Regions from separate parts of the Mesorhizobium sp. P2_C7 genome, predicted to be linked through region 2. Evidence: predicted binding sites of a transcription regulator. Region 2 holds the regulator's gene; each other region holds the start of a gene.

Region 1 (6,244 bases), on a different contig from region 2:
CGCTGTCCTCCACCCCGTCGAGGCGGTCGAGCAGCTCCCTGAGGCGGTCGGGAATGTCGGTCTCGGTGCGGAAGGCCGGCAAGGTACGCAGAAAGCGCGTCACCGCCTCGGCACCGAACTGGCGCCTGACCTCGGTGGCCAACCGTTCTCCCTTTTCGCCTTTGTTGCGGGTCATAATCTCAAAATCCTGTGTCAGCTTCGAAACTCCTCCAGCAGGGGAATGGTTCCCGCACCACGCCTTTGTGGCAAGCAAAGCGGTCATTTAAGGTAAAGCTTGAATTAAAATCGAAAGACGGTGCCGTTCGTTGTCCTGCCCTGGTCAAGGGCCTCTACCATCGCTTACCCCTTGATTTTTGGCCGCCAAACCTCGATATCGGGCTCAAAATCCATATCATTCGAGATTGACGGGAAACGGCGATGAGCGACCAGGCAAAAGACGAACGCGCGCCCGATGAAGTCGAGGCGACCGAGGCCAATGCCGAGCGCGCGGAAGGCAGCATCGATGGTGACTATGAAGCCCTTGTGCGGCTGCTGAAGGAAAATGAGGATCTGAAGGACCGCGCGCTGCGCGTCGCGGCCGAGATGGAAAACCTGCGCCGCCGCACCGCGCGCGACGTGCACGACGCGCGCACTTACGCGGTGGCGAATTTCGCGCGCGACATGCTGTCGGTGTCGGACAATCTGCGCCGCGCGCTCGACGCCATCCCGGCTGAAGCAAAGGCATCCGGGGACGCCGGCTTCAAAGCGCTGATCGAAGGCGTCGACCTCACCGAGCGCGCCATGCTGTCGGCGCTGGAACGGCATGGGGTCAAGAAACTCGCGCCTGAAGGCGAGAAGTTCGATCCCAATTTCCACCAGGCGATGTTTGAAGTGCCCAATCCTGATGTCCCGGCCAACACCGTGGTCCAGGTCGTCCAGCCGGGCTATTCGATCGGTGAGCGGGTGCTGCGCCCGGCCATGGTCGGCGTCGCCAAGGGCGGCCCGAAGTTTGCCGCCGAAGCCCCAGTCGAGCCTGGGCCTGTCAATGAGCAGGCTGAGAAGGATGCCTGACGAGAGTGAGTAGCGAATAGGGGTAGCGAATCGGAAATAGTTGATAGCGGCCAAGTGGCTTCGTGCTATTCCCTATTCGCTACTCCCTTCTTGCTATTCGCTCACTCATGAACCCCATCGCGCTTCTCGACTATGCCGGCGTCGCCGTCTTTGCCGCGACCGGGGCGCTTGCTGCTTCACGCAAGCAGCTCGACATTATCGGCTTCCTGTTCCTGGCCAGCGTCACCGGCATCGGCGGCGGCACGTTTCGCGACCTGATCCTCAACGTGCCGGTGTTCTGGGTGGGAAACCGGGACTACCTGCTGATCTGCGCGGTGGTGGCGGTGGTGGTGTTCTTCACCGCGCACCGTGTCGAATCCCGTTACAAGCTGCTGCTCTGGCTCGACGCAATCGGCCTTGCCGCGTTTTCCGTGATGGGCGCGGCCAAGGGGCTCGCCATCACCGGCTCGCCAGCGGTGTCGGTGATCACCGGCATGCTGACCGCTACATTCGGCGGTATCCTGCGTGATCTTCTGGCCGGGGAGCCTTCGGTGCTGCTGAAGCCCGAAATCTATGTCACGGCCGCGCTCGTCGGCGCTGCCATCTTTACAGCAGGCGATGTGGCTTGCTTACCGCAGATTGTCTCAGGATGGGCCGGCTTCGCCGCGGCGTTCGCCGTGCGCGGCGGCGCGCTTCGCTTCGGCTGGGCGTTTCCGCCCTACAAGAGCCGGCCCGGCCGGCGACCGGAAGATATTCCGTGAAAAGAGGGAATAGCGAATAGGAAGTAGCGAATAGCGGTTGTTGCCGCGCAACTCCGGCTACGACGTCCTATTCGCTATTCGCTATTCGCTATTCGGCTGTTCACGCTGCGAAGCGCTGCGCTTCCCCGCCGTAGTAGTTGACGTAGCGGGCGCCGATTTCCTTGACCGGCATCACGACGAACACGTCGACCGTCGAGAATTCGCGGTCGATGACGCAGCCATCGCCGATGCGGGCGCCGACGCGCAGATAGCCCTTGACCAGCGGCGGCATCGCCGCGATCGCCGCCTTGGCATTGACCGCCTCGATCGGCATCAGATCCATCGAACAGTAGCGCCCGGACACCGCGCACACGTCCCAGGCCGAATTCGTCCGGCAGTGGTGGGCGAGATAGGTAAGCGCCTCGGCATGCGCCGCCGGCACAGTGCCGTGGAAGGACGCGCAACCGGTCATCACACCGATTTCGTAGTGGTTGATATAGGCCCAGATACCTTGCCACAGCGCCTCGATGGTGCGCTTCGAACGATATTCAGGCAAAACGCAGGAGCGGCCGAGCTCGAGAAAACGCTGACCGGGGTGACGGGCGATAAGCTTGGTCAGCTCGAATTCACCTTCGGAATAAAAGCCTCCAGCGGCGGCCGCGATTTCTTGCCGCAGCAGGCGATAGGTGCCGACGATACGTCGATGTTCGGGGCCGGAAAGCGAAGTATCGAAGACGAGCAGATGGTCGCAGAGCGGATCGAACCGGTCGGCGTCACGGCGATCCGGCGCCTGGAACAAATCCTTCCTGGCGCCGAGTTCATCGTAGAACACCCGGTAGCGGACTTCCTGCGCGGCCGCGATCTCGGCCTCGTTGCGGGCGAGCCGCACTTCGAGATTACCGATACGGCCGAGTGCTGCGCCCTTTATGACGGAATCGACGTTACGTCCGGCAAGCAAGGCGCTGCTGGCGTTCGGCCGAGTGTCACATTCCGGCATAACTGTATGCACGAGGATTCTCCTTCGAGCCATCCCTCTTGGCACGGGGATACGGTGTAGGTGCAACAGGATTGTGACAGTACCGTGATACGACGTCGTGGGCAATACTTCGTCGGCTGGCGAATACGGTCAACCGGCTACGTTACGCCTGCGGGCGGGGTGGATGGGCTGTCGAAGTTCCTGACCTTCGGCTCGCGATCATGCCCTAGGCCGCGACCTGTCCCTCGACGGCATTGACCAGCGCGTCAGGGTCGAGTGGCTTGGTAACGAAGCCGCTGGCGCCATGGGCAAGCACCGCATGGCGGGTCTTTTCCTGGCTATCAGCCGACAGCACCATGATCGGCACCGGCGGCACGGCGGTTTCCTCCTCGTAGCGGCGGATGGCGGCAATCGCGTCCAGCCCGTCCATGACCGGCATGTGAAGGTCCATCAGAACCACGTCGAAGCGATGGTTGTGCCCGGCGCCGGTGACAGCCTCGACGGCCGCCTTGCCGTTGCCAACCACCTTGACGCGATGCCCGGCCTTCAGCAGCGTGGCGCGGGCAAGCATGGCGTTGATGTCATTGTCCTCGGCGATCAGCACCGACAGGCCCCGTTGGCGATTGCCTGCGGCACGCAGCGCGGGCGCGTGACGGTTTTCCGGCTGCGGCGGGGCGAGGGCGGGAGCATTGCTGCTCAACAGCACACGCAGAAGCGTTCCGCCACGCACCGGCCTGGCAAGGAAGGTCGCGTAGCCGCTGGCGCGAAATTCGCCAAGCATGCCGCGGTCGGTCGGTGCGATCAGCGTAATGGCCTCGCTGTCGGCGAAACCGCTCTGGCGCAGGCGCTTGAGCAGCCTTCCATCGCTCGCTTCCATCGCCGCGTCGACCAGGAGCACATCGCAGCCGTCGGCGAAGGGCGCGGCCTGCGCGACGGTGATGGCGACATCGACCGCGCCGCCATTGGCGCGGATGGTGCGGGCGATGGCATCGGCCTCGACGGCATTTTTCGACAGGATCACCGCGCGCTTGCCCGAGAGCGCGTTCTGCCGGCCCTGCGGCGCTTCGGTGGCCGATATTGCCGGGATTTCAAAGACGAACTCGGATCCCTGACCGAGCCGGCTCGATACTGAAATCGTGCCGCCCATGGCGGCGACCAGGCGTTTGGATATGGCGAGGCCGAGGCCGGCCCCGCCATGCGTGCGCGTCGACGTGCCGTCGGCCTGCTCGAACTCCTCGAAAATGCGCTCCAGGTCGTCTTCGTGCAGACCTGGACCGGTGTCGGCGATCGTGAAGCAGATGCGGTCGGTGGTTTCGGTGCGCGCGCGTGCGATGCTCACCAATACACCACCGCTGTCGGTGAACTTGATGGCATTGCCGATGAGGTTGAGCAGCACCTGCCTGACCTTGCCCGGATCGGCGGTGATCAATTGCGGCACGTCGGGTTCGACATGGCAGCCCAGCCCGATATCCTTGGTGAAGGCGCGGGCAGCCAGCAATTCGACGATGTTGTCGGCGATCTCGCGCACCGACATCGGCTGCGGCTCCGGGTCGAAGCGCCCCGCCTCGATCTTGGAGTAGTCGAGCAGATCCTCGATCAGGGCGAGCAATGCGCTGGCCGAGGTCGAGACGGCGCCGACATAGGTCTGCTGTTCCGGCGACAGCCTGGTGTCGGCCAGCAACCTGGCCATTCCCATGATGCCGTTCATCGGCGTGCGAATTTCATGGCTGACCGTGGCGAGGAAGCGCGACTTGGCCTGGCTGGCGTATTCGGCCCGCTCGCGAGCGGTGATCAGCGAGGATTCGGCGCGTTTGCGGGCGGTGATGTCGCGCGCGATGGCGCGATGCGAAACGGCGCCGCTGTCCTTGTCGCGCACCGACAGTTCGATCCACGAAAACCAGCGCGGACCGCTCGGCGTGCGGATGGAGACATCGGTGGAACTCAGGCATTCATGATCGGAAAAGGCGGCATCGGGAACGATGCCGACATCGATGCCGAGTTCCGCCAGGGTCTTGCCGGCGAGGTCGCGTTGATCGCTTTCGACGAGGTCCGCAAAGATCTTGTTGGCATAAACGATGTAGCCATCGCGGTCGCGATGAATGACGAGGTCGCCAAGTGCGTCGATCAGGCCGCGAAAGCGCTCCTCGCTCTCCTGCATTTCCCACATGCGGTCGGCCAGCGTCTCGATCTCGGCGCGGCTGCGGGCAGTGGTCTCGTCGAGCAGGACCGCCGTGCGGTGTTCGCTCCGCCTGACGCGCAGATGCAGGGCAACGCCGGCTAGGCCGACTGCCAGCAATGCGACGCTGATAAAGATCGGTGCTCCGGTCAGATGCGCAAGGCCTGCCAGCACGACGATGGCGGCGAAGGCCAGCAACGGAAGGCCTTCGCGCCCGGCGGGTTCGGGCTCGGGCACCAGCGGCGGCGCGGCGACAAAGCGCCGCGTTGGCGTCGGCGCCGCATCGACGTCTTCGCCCGTGTCCACCTGTTGGCTGCCGGATTCCGCGATCATGCGAAACCCTTGCCAGATAGAGATTATGGAAAATTGCGGCGGATCGTTCGAATTTTAGCGGATGAGTGCTTTTCGCCCCGGCGGTGGTGGATTTGCCGGCACACGTGGCAATCCGTCCGCCCTCTCAGGGCAGTCGAGCGGCTCACATATCCACGACGACGCGCCCGCGGATCTTGCCGTCGACGATGTCATGGGCGGCATCGATGATGCCGTCGAAGCCGATGGTCGTCGCCAGGCTGGCAAGCTTCTGCAGATCGAGATCGGTGCCGATGCGCCGCCATGCTTCGAGGCGGACTGCCTTAGGCGCCATCACCGAATCGATGCCCAGCAGCGAGACGCCGCGCAGGATGAAGGGGGCGACGCTCGCAGGCAGGTCCATGCCTCCGGCCAGGCCGCAGGCGGCGACCGCGCCGCCATAGGAGGTCATCGACAGGACGTTGGCCAGCGTGTGGCTGCCGACCGCGTCGACGCCGCCGGCCCAACGCTCCTTGGCCAGCGGCTTGGCCGGCTGGGCAAGCTCGTCGCGCGATATCACTTCGGCGGCGCCAAGGTTGATCAGATAGGGGCTTTCGGCGTTGCGGCCGGTGGAAGCAACGACATGGTAGCCGAGGCTGGACAGGATCGAGACCGCGACCGAGCCGACGCCGCCTGCCGCCCCCGTCACCACCACCGGGCCGCGATCGGGCAGGATGCCGTGTCGTTCCAGCGCCATGACGCAGAGCATGGCGGTATAGCCGGCGGTGCCGACTGCCATTGCGTCATGCGGGCTCATCCCTTGCGGCAGCGGCACCAGCCAGTCGCCCTTGACGCGGGCGCGGCCAGCGTAGGCGCCGAAGTGGGTTTCGCCGACGCCCCAGCCGTTCAGGATGACCTTGTCGCCGGTGCGCCAGTCAGGATGGGAAGACGAGATGACGGTGCCGGCGAAATCGATGCCCGGCACCAGCGGCCAGCGGCGGATCACCGGCGCCCTGCCGGTGATTGCAAGGCCGT
Region 2 (6,244 bases):
GCAGCGTTCTTGCCGAGTTCGCGTGCGTCCTTCCACACCGACACGGTCTGTGTGCCGAGTGCGACGCGGTTCAGTGCGGCATGGTCGCCGTCCTGGCCGGACACCGGAACCGATCCTGCCAGCCCTTGCGCCGTCAGCGCGGCGACGACGCCGCCGGCGGTGCCGTCATTGGCTGCCACCACGGCATCGACCTTGTTGTCGTTGGCGGTGAGGAACTGTTCCATGTTCTTCTGGGCATTGGCGGGCAGCCAGCCATCCGTATAGGCTTCGCCGACATTCTTGATCTTGCCGCTGTCGATGGCTGCCTTGAGCACTTCCATGGAGCCGGCGAACAGGAAATCGGCATTCGGATCGGCGCCCGAGCCCTTGATGAAGACGTAGTTGCCTTCCGGCTTGACCTTGAACACTTCGCGGGCCTGCATGCGGCCGACTTCCTTGTTGTCGAAGGTTAGGTAGAACACGTTCTTGTTCTCGATCAGCCGGTCATAGCCGACGACCGGAATGCCTTCGTCCAATGCCTTCTGCACCGCCGGGCCGATGGCCGAGGCATCCTGCGCCAGGATGATCAGCGCGTTGGCGCCCTGCGAAATCAGGCTCTCGACGTCGGTGAGCTGCTTGCCCGGATTGGACTGTGCATCAGCGGAAATGTATTTGTCACCAGCCGCCTCGATGGCCTTCTTCATCGCCGCTTCGTCGGTCTTCCAGCGCTCTTCCTGGAAGTTGGACCACGAAACGCCGATGACCTTGTCCTTCGCCTGCGCGACCGACACCAGCGTCAGCGACATGGCGACACCCGCCAGGATGGCGGCTGTGAATTTTTTCATAATATCCTCCCTGCGCCGCGTATGGCGCGACCAAACTGACCCGTAGGCCGGCACAGAGGCTCTATTTTTTCGAGCCTCGAAAAAATAGTGATCCAACGCCCGAACGCTGTCAACATCGATTCTGATGGATTTTGACGTCTCTCCGAGTTTTTTTCGAGCTCCGTAATAAATAATGACAGGATGGTGGGGTTCTGCCAGAATTTGGCGTGGCGCATGTCGCCCAAAAGTGCGCAGCGGTTTTGGGGCAACGACACGCGCAGAAACAAGTGCCTGAAGCGCGTCGCGCTTTCAGGCTTCGCTGATGGCCTTCGGGAGGCACGAAAGGCTGCAGCGACCGGGAGGATGTGAAAAAGCATGTCGGTCGGAATCCGCCACGACGATCTGCGCCGCCGCAACCGGGCGATGGTGATTGCGGCCGTGCGCCGCGCCGGACAGCCGTCCCGCACCGAGATCGCCGCGACCACGGGCCTCAGCCATTCGACCATATCGGCGATCTCCTCCGACCTCATCGGCGAAGGCATCCTGACTGAGGGCAAGCCGAGCGAGGCCGGCTCGCTCAAACGCGGCCGGCCCCAGGTCGGCCTCGGCCTCAATCCGGAAGCGGCGGCGGTGATGACCGTGGTGTTGTCACTGAACTTCCTCTCGGTCGCCGTCATCGACTATGCCGGCCAGGTGATCGCCGAGGAACAGCGCCGGCTGGACACGCTGACCATGTCGCGCGACGCGCTGGTCGGTGAATGCGTTGCCATCGTACGGCGTCGTCTCGAAGACCCCGACCTCGACGTCCGCAGTGTCGCCCGCATCGCGTTGGCGATCCAGGGCATCACCGACACGCGTGCCCGCGCCATGCTGTGGTCGCCGATCACGCCGCACACCGACATCGCCTTCGCCGACATACTCGAGGACGAGTTCGGCATCCCCGCCACCATGGAGAACGACTGCAATATGATGGCGATAGCGTTGCGCTGGCGCGACCCCGAGCGCTACCGCGACGACTTCATCGCCATCCTGTTGTCGCACGGCATCGGCATGGGCCTGGTGCTGAAGGGCGAGCTGTTCACCGGCACTCATTCCTCGGGCGGCGAGTTCGGCCATATGATCCATCGGCCGCACGGCGCGCTGTGCCGCTGCGGGCGGCGCGGCTGCGTCGAGGCCTATGCCGGCAACTACGCCATCTGGCGCAACGCAAGGCAGATGAGTGAGGACGCGGAACCGGTCGCCGATGTCAGTGATGCCGACATGCGCGCGCTGGCGACCGCGGCCCGCGAGAGGGATGGACCCGAGCGCGAGGCCTATCGCAAGGCCGGCGAGGCACTCGGCTACGGTCTCGGCAGCCTGTTCGCGCTGATCGACCCGGCGCCCGTCGCCATGGTCGGCGTCAGCGCCGCCGCCTTCGACCTGATCGAGCCGGCATTGCGCGAGGCGATTGCCCAGACCGCCGGCGGCCAGCATTCGCAATCGATTTCCTTCGACACCGAACCGAACGAACTTCCACTGATCCGCGAAGGCTGCGCCACGCGGGCATTGACCTTTGTCGACCAGGAGATTTTCGCGCCCGGCACGCAGGCGAGGTCCGGCCTCGGCGGCAAGAACGTCGCGTGAATGGCGCGCCTGGATGTGTTGAGATTCAGGTTAGGCCGAGTCGAGAATGGCGGGTTCCAAGAACCGGAGCGGAGCGGACATTTGGATCCGTGAGTGCCGGAAGCGCAGGAAACTGCCGTTCGCAGGCCGGCATCACCTGAATATCAGCATATCCCTAATCTTCCCGGATTGCGTAGCCCGCCCCACGAATGGTGCGGATGACATCGGGCATGCGGCCATTGTTGACCGCCTTGCGCAGCCGGCCGACATGCACGTCGACCGTGCGTTCGTCGATGTAGATCGTCTCGCCCCAGACATTGTCGAGCAGTTGGCTGCGCGAGAACACACGGCCGGGATGGCGCATCATGAATTCGAGCAGGCGGAATTCGGTCGGTCCGAGCCGGATCTCGCTCTTCTTGCGATAGACCCTGTGCGATTCACGATCGAGCACGATGTCGCCGACCTTGAGCACGCTGGACAGCACTTCCGGCTTGGCGCGGCGCAGCAGCGCCTTGACCCTGGCCATGAACTCCGGCGTCGAGAACGGCTTGACCAGATAATCGTCGGCGCCTGTCGAGAGGCCCCGCACACGATCGCTTTCCTCGCCACGCGCGGTCAGCATGATGATCGGCAGCCGCTCGGTCTCGGGACGCATCCTTAGCCGGCGGCAGAGTTCGATTCCGGAAACCGCCGGCACCATCCAGTCCAGCACCAGAAGGTCGGGGACGTTCTCCTGCAGGCGGATCTCGGCCTCGTCGCCGCGCGTCACCACCTCGACCTGGTAACCCTCGGACTCCAGATTGTAACGGAGCAGCACACCTAGCGGCTCCTCGTCCTCCACCACCATGATGCGTGGCGCGATCATCGACTGGTCACCCCTGCCGTCATGCCGCCGGCGCGGACATTGCCGTCTCGTCCTGCTTCGGACGATTGGCGGGCAGCTGCGTGCCGGTCAAAACATAGTACGCATTTTCCGCGATGTTGGTGACGTGATCGCCGATGCGTTCGAGGTTCTTGGCGCAGAACAAAAGATGCGTGCAGGCGGTGATGTTGCGCGGGTCTTCCATCATGTAGGTCAGGAGTTCGCGGAACACGGAGGTGTACTTGACGTCGATGCGCTCGTCGTCGGCGCGCAGCTTCGCCAGCGCCGCCGCGTCGCGCGCCGTATATTCCTCGATGACGCCCTGCACCTGGATCAGCACCAGCTGCGCCATTGCGTCGATGGAGTGCGACAGGTCGCGCGGGGTTACGCTGAGGCCGACGGTGCCGACGCGCTTGGCGATGTTCTTGGCAAGGTCGCCAATGCGCTCGAGGTCGCCGGCCATGCGGATCGAACCGACAACATGGCGCAGATCGTCGGCCATCGGCTGACGCTTAGCGATCAGTGTGATAGCGCGGTCGTCGAGCTCGCGCTGGCGCGCGTCCATGATCGCATCGTCGGAGACGACTCGCTGCGCCAGGGCGTTGTCGGAATTCAGCAGCGCCTTGGTGGCGCCGCCGACCATCGAGCCGGCGAGGTCGCCCATGTCGCGGATCAGCCTGCTGATCTGTCCGAGATCCTCGTCGAAAGAAGCGACTGTGTGTTCGCCCATGATCTTAGTCCTCGTATGCCTGAGCTCAGCCGAAGCGGCCGGTGATGTAGTCCTGCGTGCGCTTCTCGCGGGGCGACGTGAAGATCTTCTCGGTGCGGTCGAACTCGACCAGTTCGCCCAGATACATGAAGGCGGTCTGCTTCGACACGCGCGCCGCCTGCTGCATGTTGTGGGTGACGATGACGATCGTGTAGTCGGCTTGCAACTCGTCGATCAGCTCTTCGATCTTGGCGGTCGACAGCGGGTCAAGCGCCGAGGCCGGCTCGTCGAGCAGGATGACTTCCGGCTTCACCGCCACGGTGCGGGCGATGCAGAGACGCTGCTGCTGGCCGCCGGAGAGGCTGAGGCCGCTGGCGTTGAGCTTGTCCTTCACTTCGGTCCACAGTGCGGCGCGCTTCAGCGCCTGCTCGACACGGCCGTCCATCTCGGACTTGCTGATCTTCTCGTAGAGCCTGACGCCGAAGGCGATGTTTTCATAGATCGACATCGGGAACGGCGTCGGCTTCTGGAACACCATGCCGATCTTGGTCCGCAGCAGATTGAGGTCCTGCGAGCGGTCGAGAACGTTCTGGCCGTCGAGCAGCACCTGGCCCTCGGCGGTCTGCTTGGGATAGAGCTCGTAGATGCGGTTGAAGACGCGCAGCAGCGTCGACTTCCCGCAGCCCGAAGGTCCGATGAAGGCGGTGACGCTGCGCTCGGGCAGCGACAGCGTGATGTCCTTCAGCGCCTTGCTCTGGCCGTAGTAGAAGTTGAGGTTCTTGACCTCGATCTTGGCCTTGCCGGCAATTGCCTCGGCGGCGATCGTCATGTCTGGAGACAACATCTGGCTCATTTGTCCTCTCTGCGTCCGGTCAGGCTGCGAGCAAAGATGCTGAGCGCGAGAACCGTCAATGTGATGATGAGTGCACCGGTCCAGGCCAGTTGCTGCCATTCCTCGTAAGGGCTGAGAGCAAACTGGAAGATGGTCACAGGCAGGCTGGCCATCGGCGCGTTGAGATTGCTCGACCAGAACTGGTTGTTGAGCGCTGTAAAGAGCAGTGGCGCCGTCTCGCCGGAGATACGGGCGATCGACAGCAATATGCCGGTGACGATGCCGGAAAGGGCGGCGCGGTAAGCGACCGACTTGATGACCACCCAGCGCGGCGCGCCGATCGCAGTGCCGGCTTCGCGCAACGCGTTCGGCACCAGGTTGAGCATGTCCTCGGTGGTGCGCACGACGACCGGGATGACCAGGATGGCAAGCGCGACGGCGCCGGCGATCGCCGAGAAATGCCCCATCGGCCGGACCATCAGTTCGTAGACGAACAGGCCGATGATGATCGACGGCGCCGACAAAAGGATGTCGTTGATGAAGCGCACCACGGTGGTGAGCTTCGAAAAGCGTCCGTACTCGGCCATGTAGGTGCCGGCCAGCACGCCGATTGGTGTACCGACGACGACGCCGATAATGGTCATCACGATGCTGCCGTAGATGGCGTTGAGCAGGCCACCGGCATCGCCGGGCGGCGGCGTCATTTCGGTGAACACCGCAAGATTGACGCCGGACAGGCCCTTGTAGAGCAGGGCGCCGAGGATGAGCGCCAGCCAGGCAAGTCCGATGCCCGCGGCGGCGACGCACAGCGTCATCATCACGGAATTCTTCCTCTTGCGGCTCTGATGAAGCGATGTGGCTGTCGACATCGGTCAGGCTCCCGTGCGGGCGTCAATGCGCATCAGCATGTAGCGTGCGATGGCGAGGATCAGGAAGGTGATGACGAACAGGATCAGGCCGAGCGCCACCAGCGAAGAGGTGTAGAGATCGCCGACGGCTTCGGTGAATTCGTTGGCGATGGTTGCGGAGATCGTCGTTGCCGGCGCGAACAGCGAGGTGCTGATGCGATGCGCGTTGCCGATGACGAAGGTCACTGCCATGGTTTCGCCGAGCGCGCGGCCGAGGCCGAGCATGACGCCGCCCATGATGCCGATCCTTGTGTAGGGAATGACCACGCGGCGGGTCACTTCCCAGGTCGTGCAGCCGATGCCGTAGGCGGACTCTTTCAGCACCGGCGGCACCGTGTCGAAGACGTCCTTGGTGATCGAGGTGATGAAAGGCAGCACCATGATGGCAAGGATCAGCGACGACGTCAAAAGGCCGATGCCGTAGGGCGGACCGGCAAACAGGCTGTTGAGGCCGGGAATGCCGTGGAACACGCTGATGATGAAGGGCTGCACGGTCGTCTGCAGGAAGGGCGCCAGCACGAACAGGCC
Region 3 (6,244 bases), on a different contig from region 2:
TCCTCGACGCCGTCGCGCTCGGGGCGTTCACGGTGCCGGGTGACGGCTCGCTGGATTTCGGCGCCATCGTGCAGCGGTTTGCCGACCATGGTTACGAGGGCTGGTTCGTGGTCGAGGCCGAGCAGGATCCGAAGAAGAACCCGCCGCTCAAGATGGCTGAGGTGGGCCACAAGGAATTGATGCGGGTGATGACAGCGGCCGGCTACACCGTCGAGACGCAGGGCTTTCCCAATGCCTAGGGCCTCCCCAATGCCCGACGCGCTGGTTCTCGGCGAAGCCGGGTTGCTGTAGGTTGGCCGGATGAAAGATTCCGAGCATCCGTTTTTCCGGCCTTTGTGGCGGCGCGTCGCCGTCGTCGCGGTCTGCGTCATCTGGTCGATCATCGAATTCGCCACCGGCACGCCGTTCTGGGGCGTGATCGCGATCGGCTTCGCCGGCTACGCCGTGTGGCAGTTCTTCTATCTCTACAAGCCGGCCGACGAGAGGCCGGCCGACGAGAGCAAGACAACGGCCGAGGCCGAACCGAAGGAGTAACCGGATGTCGAAGCTGCTGGTGAAGGCCGACAAGGGCCATGGCCGCGTCGCCCATGTGACGCCGAAAAACGCCGGCTGGACCTATGTCGGTTTCGACCTGCATCGGCTGAAGCCCGGCGAGAGCGCTGCTGGAAAAACGGGCGATCGCGAAGTCTGCCTGGTGTTCGTCACCGGCAAGGGCAAAGCGACAGCCGGCGGCAAGGACCTCGGACTGCTCGGCGAGCGCATGTCGCCCTTCGAGGGCAAGCCGTGGTCGGTCTATATACCCGAGGGCTCCGACTGGTCGGTTACGGCAGACACGGAGCTGGAGCTCGCGGTCTGCTCGGCACCGAGCCTCGGCGGCGGCCTGCCGGTGCGCGTGATCGGCCCGGACGAGCTCGGCCAGGAGGTGCGCGGCAAGGGCACCAACACGCGCTACGTCACCAACGTCCTGCCGGAGGGCAAGCCGGCCGATTCATTGCTGGTGGTCGAGGTCATCACGCCCGGCGGCCACACGTCGAGCTACCCGCCGCACAAGCACGACCAGGACAATCTGCCGGCCGAATCCTATCTTGAGGAAACCTACTATCATCGCCTCAACCCACCGCAGGGCTTTGCCTTCCAGCGCGTCTACACCGACGCCGACAAGAACGGTCATCGCGCGCTGGATGAAGCCATGGCGATCGAGGATGGCGATGTCGTGCTGGTGCCCAAGGGCTATCATCCCTGCGCCGCCTGCCATGGCTACGACCTCTACTATCTCAACGTGATGGCCGGGCCGAAGCGGACGTGGAAATTCCACAACGCGCCCGAGCACGAATGGTTGATGAAGGCCTGACCGGTCGCACGTTTTGGGTGAAGCTGTTGGTCCAGCTTGGAAAAATCGTCGGCTAAGGACCTGCCGGGTCGATTTGCCTTCGAAAACCCTTCAAAGCTTCGTCAATCCGTCATGGAAATCGCCTATGGCAGCGGGGCCAGTGCATGTCGCCCAAAAGTGAGCAGCGGTTTTGGGATTACGACATGCGAAAAACCAAGACTTAAAGCGCGTCGCAGCATTTCTTCAAACGCGGCGCGCTTTAACGAGGACTTCTTCTCATGCGCTACGCCATCTATTTCACTCCCCGGCAGGACGAGCCGCTGGCGCGGATCGCCGCCAACTGGCTGGGCCGCGACCCGTTCGGTGGCGCGACAAGGCCGGTGGAGACGGTGGCCGATCTGTCGGCGGCGGAAGTTGCCTTCCACACCGCTTCGGCGCGGCGCTACGGTTTTCATGCGACGCTGAAAGCCCCCTTCCGGCTGGCTGCCAACGAGACGGAGACCTCGCTGCGCGCGGCACTCGACCATTTTGCCGAGGCAACGCCGGTGGTGACGATCCCGCGCCTTGTCGTCAGCCAGATCGACAGCTTCTTTGCGCTGGTGCCGGAAGGACCGCTGCCTCCGCTCAACCGCTTTGCCGATGACGTGGTGCTCGGTTTCGACCGGTTTCGCGCGCCGTTGACAGAGGCCGAGATCGAACGGCGCAGCCCGGACTCGCTGAAGCCCGCCCAATTCCGCAATCTGTGCCAGTGGGGCTATCCCTATGTCTTCGAGACCTTTCGCTTCCACATGACGCTGTCCGGCCGGGCGGGGCCACAGGAAAGCCCTCGTCTTCGTGCAGCAATCGACAGCCTGTTCGCGGAGGTGCTGCAACAGCCGGTGCTGGTGGATGCGTTGACGCTGTTTGTCGAAACCGAACCGGGCGCACCGTTCATGGTGCTCTCCCATCACGCGCTCGGGCGCCGCCCTGCCAGAAAAACCGCCTGAATAACCGAGCCGGAATAACAAGGACTGCCTGAAATGACCGCCGAAACTGTTCTTACCAACGCGCGCATCGTGCTTGCCGACGAGATCGTCGAGGGTTCGCTGGTGCTGCGCGACGGCTTTATCGCCGGCATCGATGCCGGCACCGGCCACACCGGCGGGACCATGGCCGGCGAGGATATGGGCGGCGACTACATCATTCCCGGGCTGGTCGAACTCCACACCGACCATCTCGAAGGCCACTACGCGCCGCGGCCGAAGGTGCGCTGGAACCCGATCGCCGCCGTGCTCGCCCATGACGCGCAAGTGGCGACGGCCGGCATCACCACCGTGCTCGATGCCTTGCGCGTCGGCATGGACGAGGACGCCGACCTGACATCGGACGACATCCGCAAGCTGGCCGACGCGATCGAGGACAGTGTTCAGCAGGATCGTCTGCGGGCCGACCATTTCATCCATCTGCGCTGTGAGGTTTCGGCGCCGGACTGCCTTAAGGCCTTCGCCAATTTCGACGGCGATGAGCGGGTCAAGCTGGCATCGCTGATGGACCACGCGCCCGGCCAGCGCCAGTTCGTCAACCTCGAAACCTATGCCTATTACTACCAGCGCAAGCTGAAATTGACCGACCGCGACTTCAAGCTGTTCTGCGAAAAGCGGATGGCGGAATCGGCCCGGAATTCGGGACCGAACCGTGTCCATATCGCCGCAGCCTGCCACGAGCGCGGCATCGTGCTGGCCAGCCACGACGACGCCACGACAGGCCATGTCGACGAGGCGATCGAACAGGGCGTGCGCGTCGCCGAGTTCCCGACCACGGAGGAAGCCGCCAGGGCCTCGAAACAGGCCGGGCTTGGCGTCTTGATGGGTGCGCCCAACGTCATGCGCGGTGCTTCGCATTCGGGCAATGTCTCGGCCCGCACGCTGGCCGGCGACGGGCTGCTCGACATCTTGTCGTCCGACTATATTCCTTTCAGCCTGATCCAGTCGGCATTCTTCCTCGGCGACGTTGTCGAAGGCATTTCGCTGCCGCAGGCGGTCGCTATGGTCTCGAAGAACCCTGCCGAAGCGGTCGGCCTGACCGACCGCGGCGTCATCGAGCAGGGCCGTCGCGCGGATCTGGTGCGCGTGCGTGTCGACGACCATGTCCCGGTCGTGCGCACGGTCTGGCGGCAGGGACGCCGGGTCGCATGATGGTCTCGGCCTTGATCGAGCGCGAATTGTCCGCCGAGAGGTTTCCGATCCGCGACGGCGTCTTCGTCGCCGTCGTCGGACCGAGCGGCGCCGGCAAGGACACGGTGATCGGCTACGCCCGCGCCCGCTTTGCCGACGAGACCCGGCTGGAGTTCGTTCGCCGCGTCATCACCAGGCCGAGCGATGCCGCGAGCGAGGATCACGACACGCTGGCCGACGCGGCCTTCGTCGAAGCCGAAGCGGATGGCGCCTTCGCCATCTCCTGGGAGGCGCATGGCCTGCGTTATGGCATTCCCGCCGATGTCGACTGGTCGGTCGCCAATGGCCATGTTGCCGTCGCCAACGTGTCGCGCGCGATCATCCCGGTGCTGCGCGAGCGCTACGCCAACCTGGCAATCGTCGAGATCACCGCCTCGCCGGAGGTGCTGGCCGAGCGGCTGGCGATGCGCGGGCGCGAGTCGCGCGGCGAAGTGCTGGCGCGGTTGGCGCGAAGCGCCAGTGTGACCTTGTCGGGACCTGATGTAACCTCGATCGACAACAGCGGCCCGCGCGAGGCGGCTGGTGAACGCTTCGCCGAGGTGCTGCGCAAGGCCATGGCCTTCTCCGACATGTCGGGCTTGATCTAGAGCCAATTGGCGCTTCACTTGCTTTTTCGCTGCCACTGGAGCGCTGTGTGGTGCTGACCGCATAGTGATGCGCTATCCGCTGGGCAACGACCTTCGAACAGATCATGGTCAAACGAGACGATACAGGAAACCTTCATGCAGACTCTGACACCCATACTTTCGACGATCACGGCGGCATTCCTGGCGTCTTTCGTGGAGGTCGTCGAGGCCTTCACCATCGTGCTCGCTGTCGGGGTGACGCGCAGCTGGCGCCCGGCACTGACCGGCGCAGCACTGGCCCTGGCGCTGCTGGCGGCCCTGGTGCTGACGTTCGGCCCGCTGCTGGCGCTGGTACCCATCACCACGCTGCAGTTCGTCGTCGGGGTGCTGCTGATCCTGTTCGGCATGCGCTGGCTGCGAAAGGCCATCCTGCGCAGCGTCGGCGTCATCGCCCTGCATGACGAGGAGGCAGCCTTCTCCAAGGAAACCGCCGCCTTGCACCAACAGGCCAACGACCGCCGCGCCGACTACCTCGCCGGGCTGGCGTCGTTCAAGGCGGTGCTGCTCGAGGGCGTCGAGGTGGTGTTCATCGTCATTGCGGTCGGCGCTGCACATGGGCAAACGCTCTACGCCAGCCTCGGCGCGCTGGCGGCTTTTGTCCTGGTGATGCTTATCGGCCTGGCGGTTCACCGGCCGCTGGCGCGGGTGCCGGAAAATGCGCTCAAATTCGTCGTCGGGCTGATGCTGACCAGCTTCGGCATCTTCTGGACCGGCGAAGGCATCGGCGCCGACTGGCCGGGTGCCGATCTCGCCTTGCTCGCCATTTTCGCCATCGTCGCGCTGGCGTCGTTTGCCATGGTGCGCTGGCTGCGCGGTGCCTACCCCACACTCACCGGAGGGCTCGCCCGATGAACGTCATTCGTCTTGCGGCCAAGGAATTCTTCGGCATGTTCGTCGATGACGGCAGTCTGGCGCTGCTGGCGCTGGTCCTGGTGGCCATCATCACGGCGGCGGTGAAGCTGCTGGCGCTGCCGCCGCTGCTCGGCGGCGCCCTGCTGTTGATAGGCTGCCTCGCCATCCTGTTGCACAGCGTTCGCCGCACCGCACGCGGGATCAATCGATAGGGCTGGCGCTGTTGCTCTAAGCCCCAAGGGCAAAGGGCATCAGCGACACGGTGCCAGCCGCACTTTCGCCTGGGGCGAGCACGATGACGCCTTCGTCCGGATCGCTCCATCCGCCCCGGTTGAAAGCGCCGGAGGCGTTGGTCTGCGGTTCGACGCAGAAATACGGTTTCGTCGGGTCGGCGTACAGCATCAAGTGTCCGAAGACGGGATCGGCCTTGATGCGCAATCCGGCGCCGCGCAGGGGAAAGCGAAGCGTCGCCTCGCCCGTCCAGCCACCATAGTCATTGTTGCGCCAGCCGGCGGGCAAAGGCCGGCCGGCGGCGAAGTCGAGTTCGGGTGCAAGCGTGATTGGATCGCCCGCGATGCCTTGCGGTTCTTCGAGATAGAACCGGGTCGCCTCGAACTGCAATGTGACGTCCGGGTCGCGATCGAACCAGGGATGCAGGCCAAAGCCGAACGGCATGGAAACCGGCCCCGTGTTGCTCAGCGTCATGGTCACGCTGAGCCCTACCTCGGACACCACGAAAGCCTGCGTCGCGCGGTAGGAGTAGGGTTCGACGCCGGCTGCGATATCCAGCGACAGCGTTGCCTGGGCGCCGCCCGCCTCAGCGACGGTCCAGACGTGTTTCCAGCCACTGCCATGCACGTTGATTGTTTCGGGGGGATTGTTCGGCTGGACCTGCCAGCGCCTGGCTGCGAAGTCGAAGGCATTTCCAGCGATGCGGTTGGCGTAGGGCATCATCGGGAACATGGCGACGCCAAGCACGTTGCCCGCTTGCCGATCGTCATCGGAAAGCCGGCGCATGAGGTCGATGCCGCGCCAGCGCAGCGCGCCCACGCTGCCGCCAATGCGCGGCACGAGATCGACCTCGAGCGCCCCGGCCCTGAGCGTCAACGGTTCAGGAACTGCATCCATCGCCTGCCATCCATCCGCCATCGATATCAGGCATTTGGCCCGATGTGCATGTTCAGTGGATCGCAGAACAACACCACGGCTGCAATCATTTCATC

Evidence for each region. Region 2 encodes PhoB, which activates phosphate uptake and scavenging genes when phosphate is short. Its sites were predicted from a motif close to TGTCATNNANCTGTCAT; they were not measured.
Region 1: olsB (l-ornithine N(alpha)-acyltransferase) is a predicted target of PhoB. The motif match lies at 2,829-2,845, and genes of this name have one in related genera.
Region 3: AC1D2G_RS04230 (DUF1045 domain-containing protein) is a predicted target of PhoB. The motif match lies at 1,448-1,464, and genes of this name have one in related genera.

What each region holds. Positions count from the first base shown of each region.
Region 1 covers NZ_JBFUDW010000005.1:304,944-311,187, reverse strand. The annotation lists gene AC1D2G_RS13415 (hypothetical protein) at 1-178, opposite strand, end outside; gene grpE (nucleotide exchange factor GrpE) at 418-1,050, shown strand; gene AC1D2G_RS13405 (trimeric intracellular cation channel family protein) at 1,158-1,790, shown strand; gene olsB (l-ornithine N(alpha)-acyltransferase) at 1,891-2,766, opposite strand; gene AC1D2G_RS13395 (ATP-binding protein) at 2,972-5,254, opposite strand; gene acuI (acrylyl-CoA reductase (NADPH)) at 5,397-6,244, opposite strand, start outside.
Region 2 covers NZ_JBFUDW010000013.1:112,810-119,053, reverse strand. The annotation lists gene xylF (D-xylose ABC transporter substrate-binding protein) at 1-824, opposite strand, end outside; gene AC1D2G_RS24915 (ROK family protein) at 1,179-2,426, shown strand; gene phoB (phosphate regulon transcriptional regulator PhoB) at 2,581-3,270, opposite strand; gene phoU (phosphate signaling complex protein PhoU) at 3,290-3,997, opposite strand; gene pstB (phosphate ABC transporter ATP-binding protein PstB) at 4,023-4,829, opposite strand; gene pstA (phosphate ABC transporter permease PstA) at 4,826-5,677, opposite strand; gene pstC (phosphate ABC transporter permease subunit PstC) at 5,681-6,244, opposite strand, start outside.
Region 3 covers NZ_JBFUDW010000001.1:878,520-884,763, reverse strand. The annotation lists gene iolE (myo-inosose-2 dehydratase) at 1-239, shown strand, start outside; gene AC1D2G_RS04240 (DUF3329 domain-containing protein) at 301-534, shown strand; gene iolB (5-deoxy-glucuronate isomerase) at 539-1,351, shown strand; gene AC1D2G_RS04230 (DUF1045 domain-containing protein) at 1,609-2,316, shown strand; gene AC1D2G_RS04225 (alpha-D-ribose 1-methylphosphonate 5-triphosphate diphosphatase) at 2,350-3,504, shown strand; gene phnN (phosphonate metabolism protein/1,5-bisphosphokinase (PRPP-forming) PhnN) at 3,501-4,130, shown strand; gene AC1D2G_RS04215 (COG4280 domain-containing protein) at 4,266-5,021, shown strand; gene AC1D2G_RS04210 (hypothetical protein) at 5,018-5,233, shown strand; gene AC1D2G_RS04205 (aldose 1-epimerase) at 5,250-6,149, opposite strand.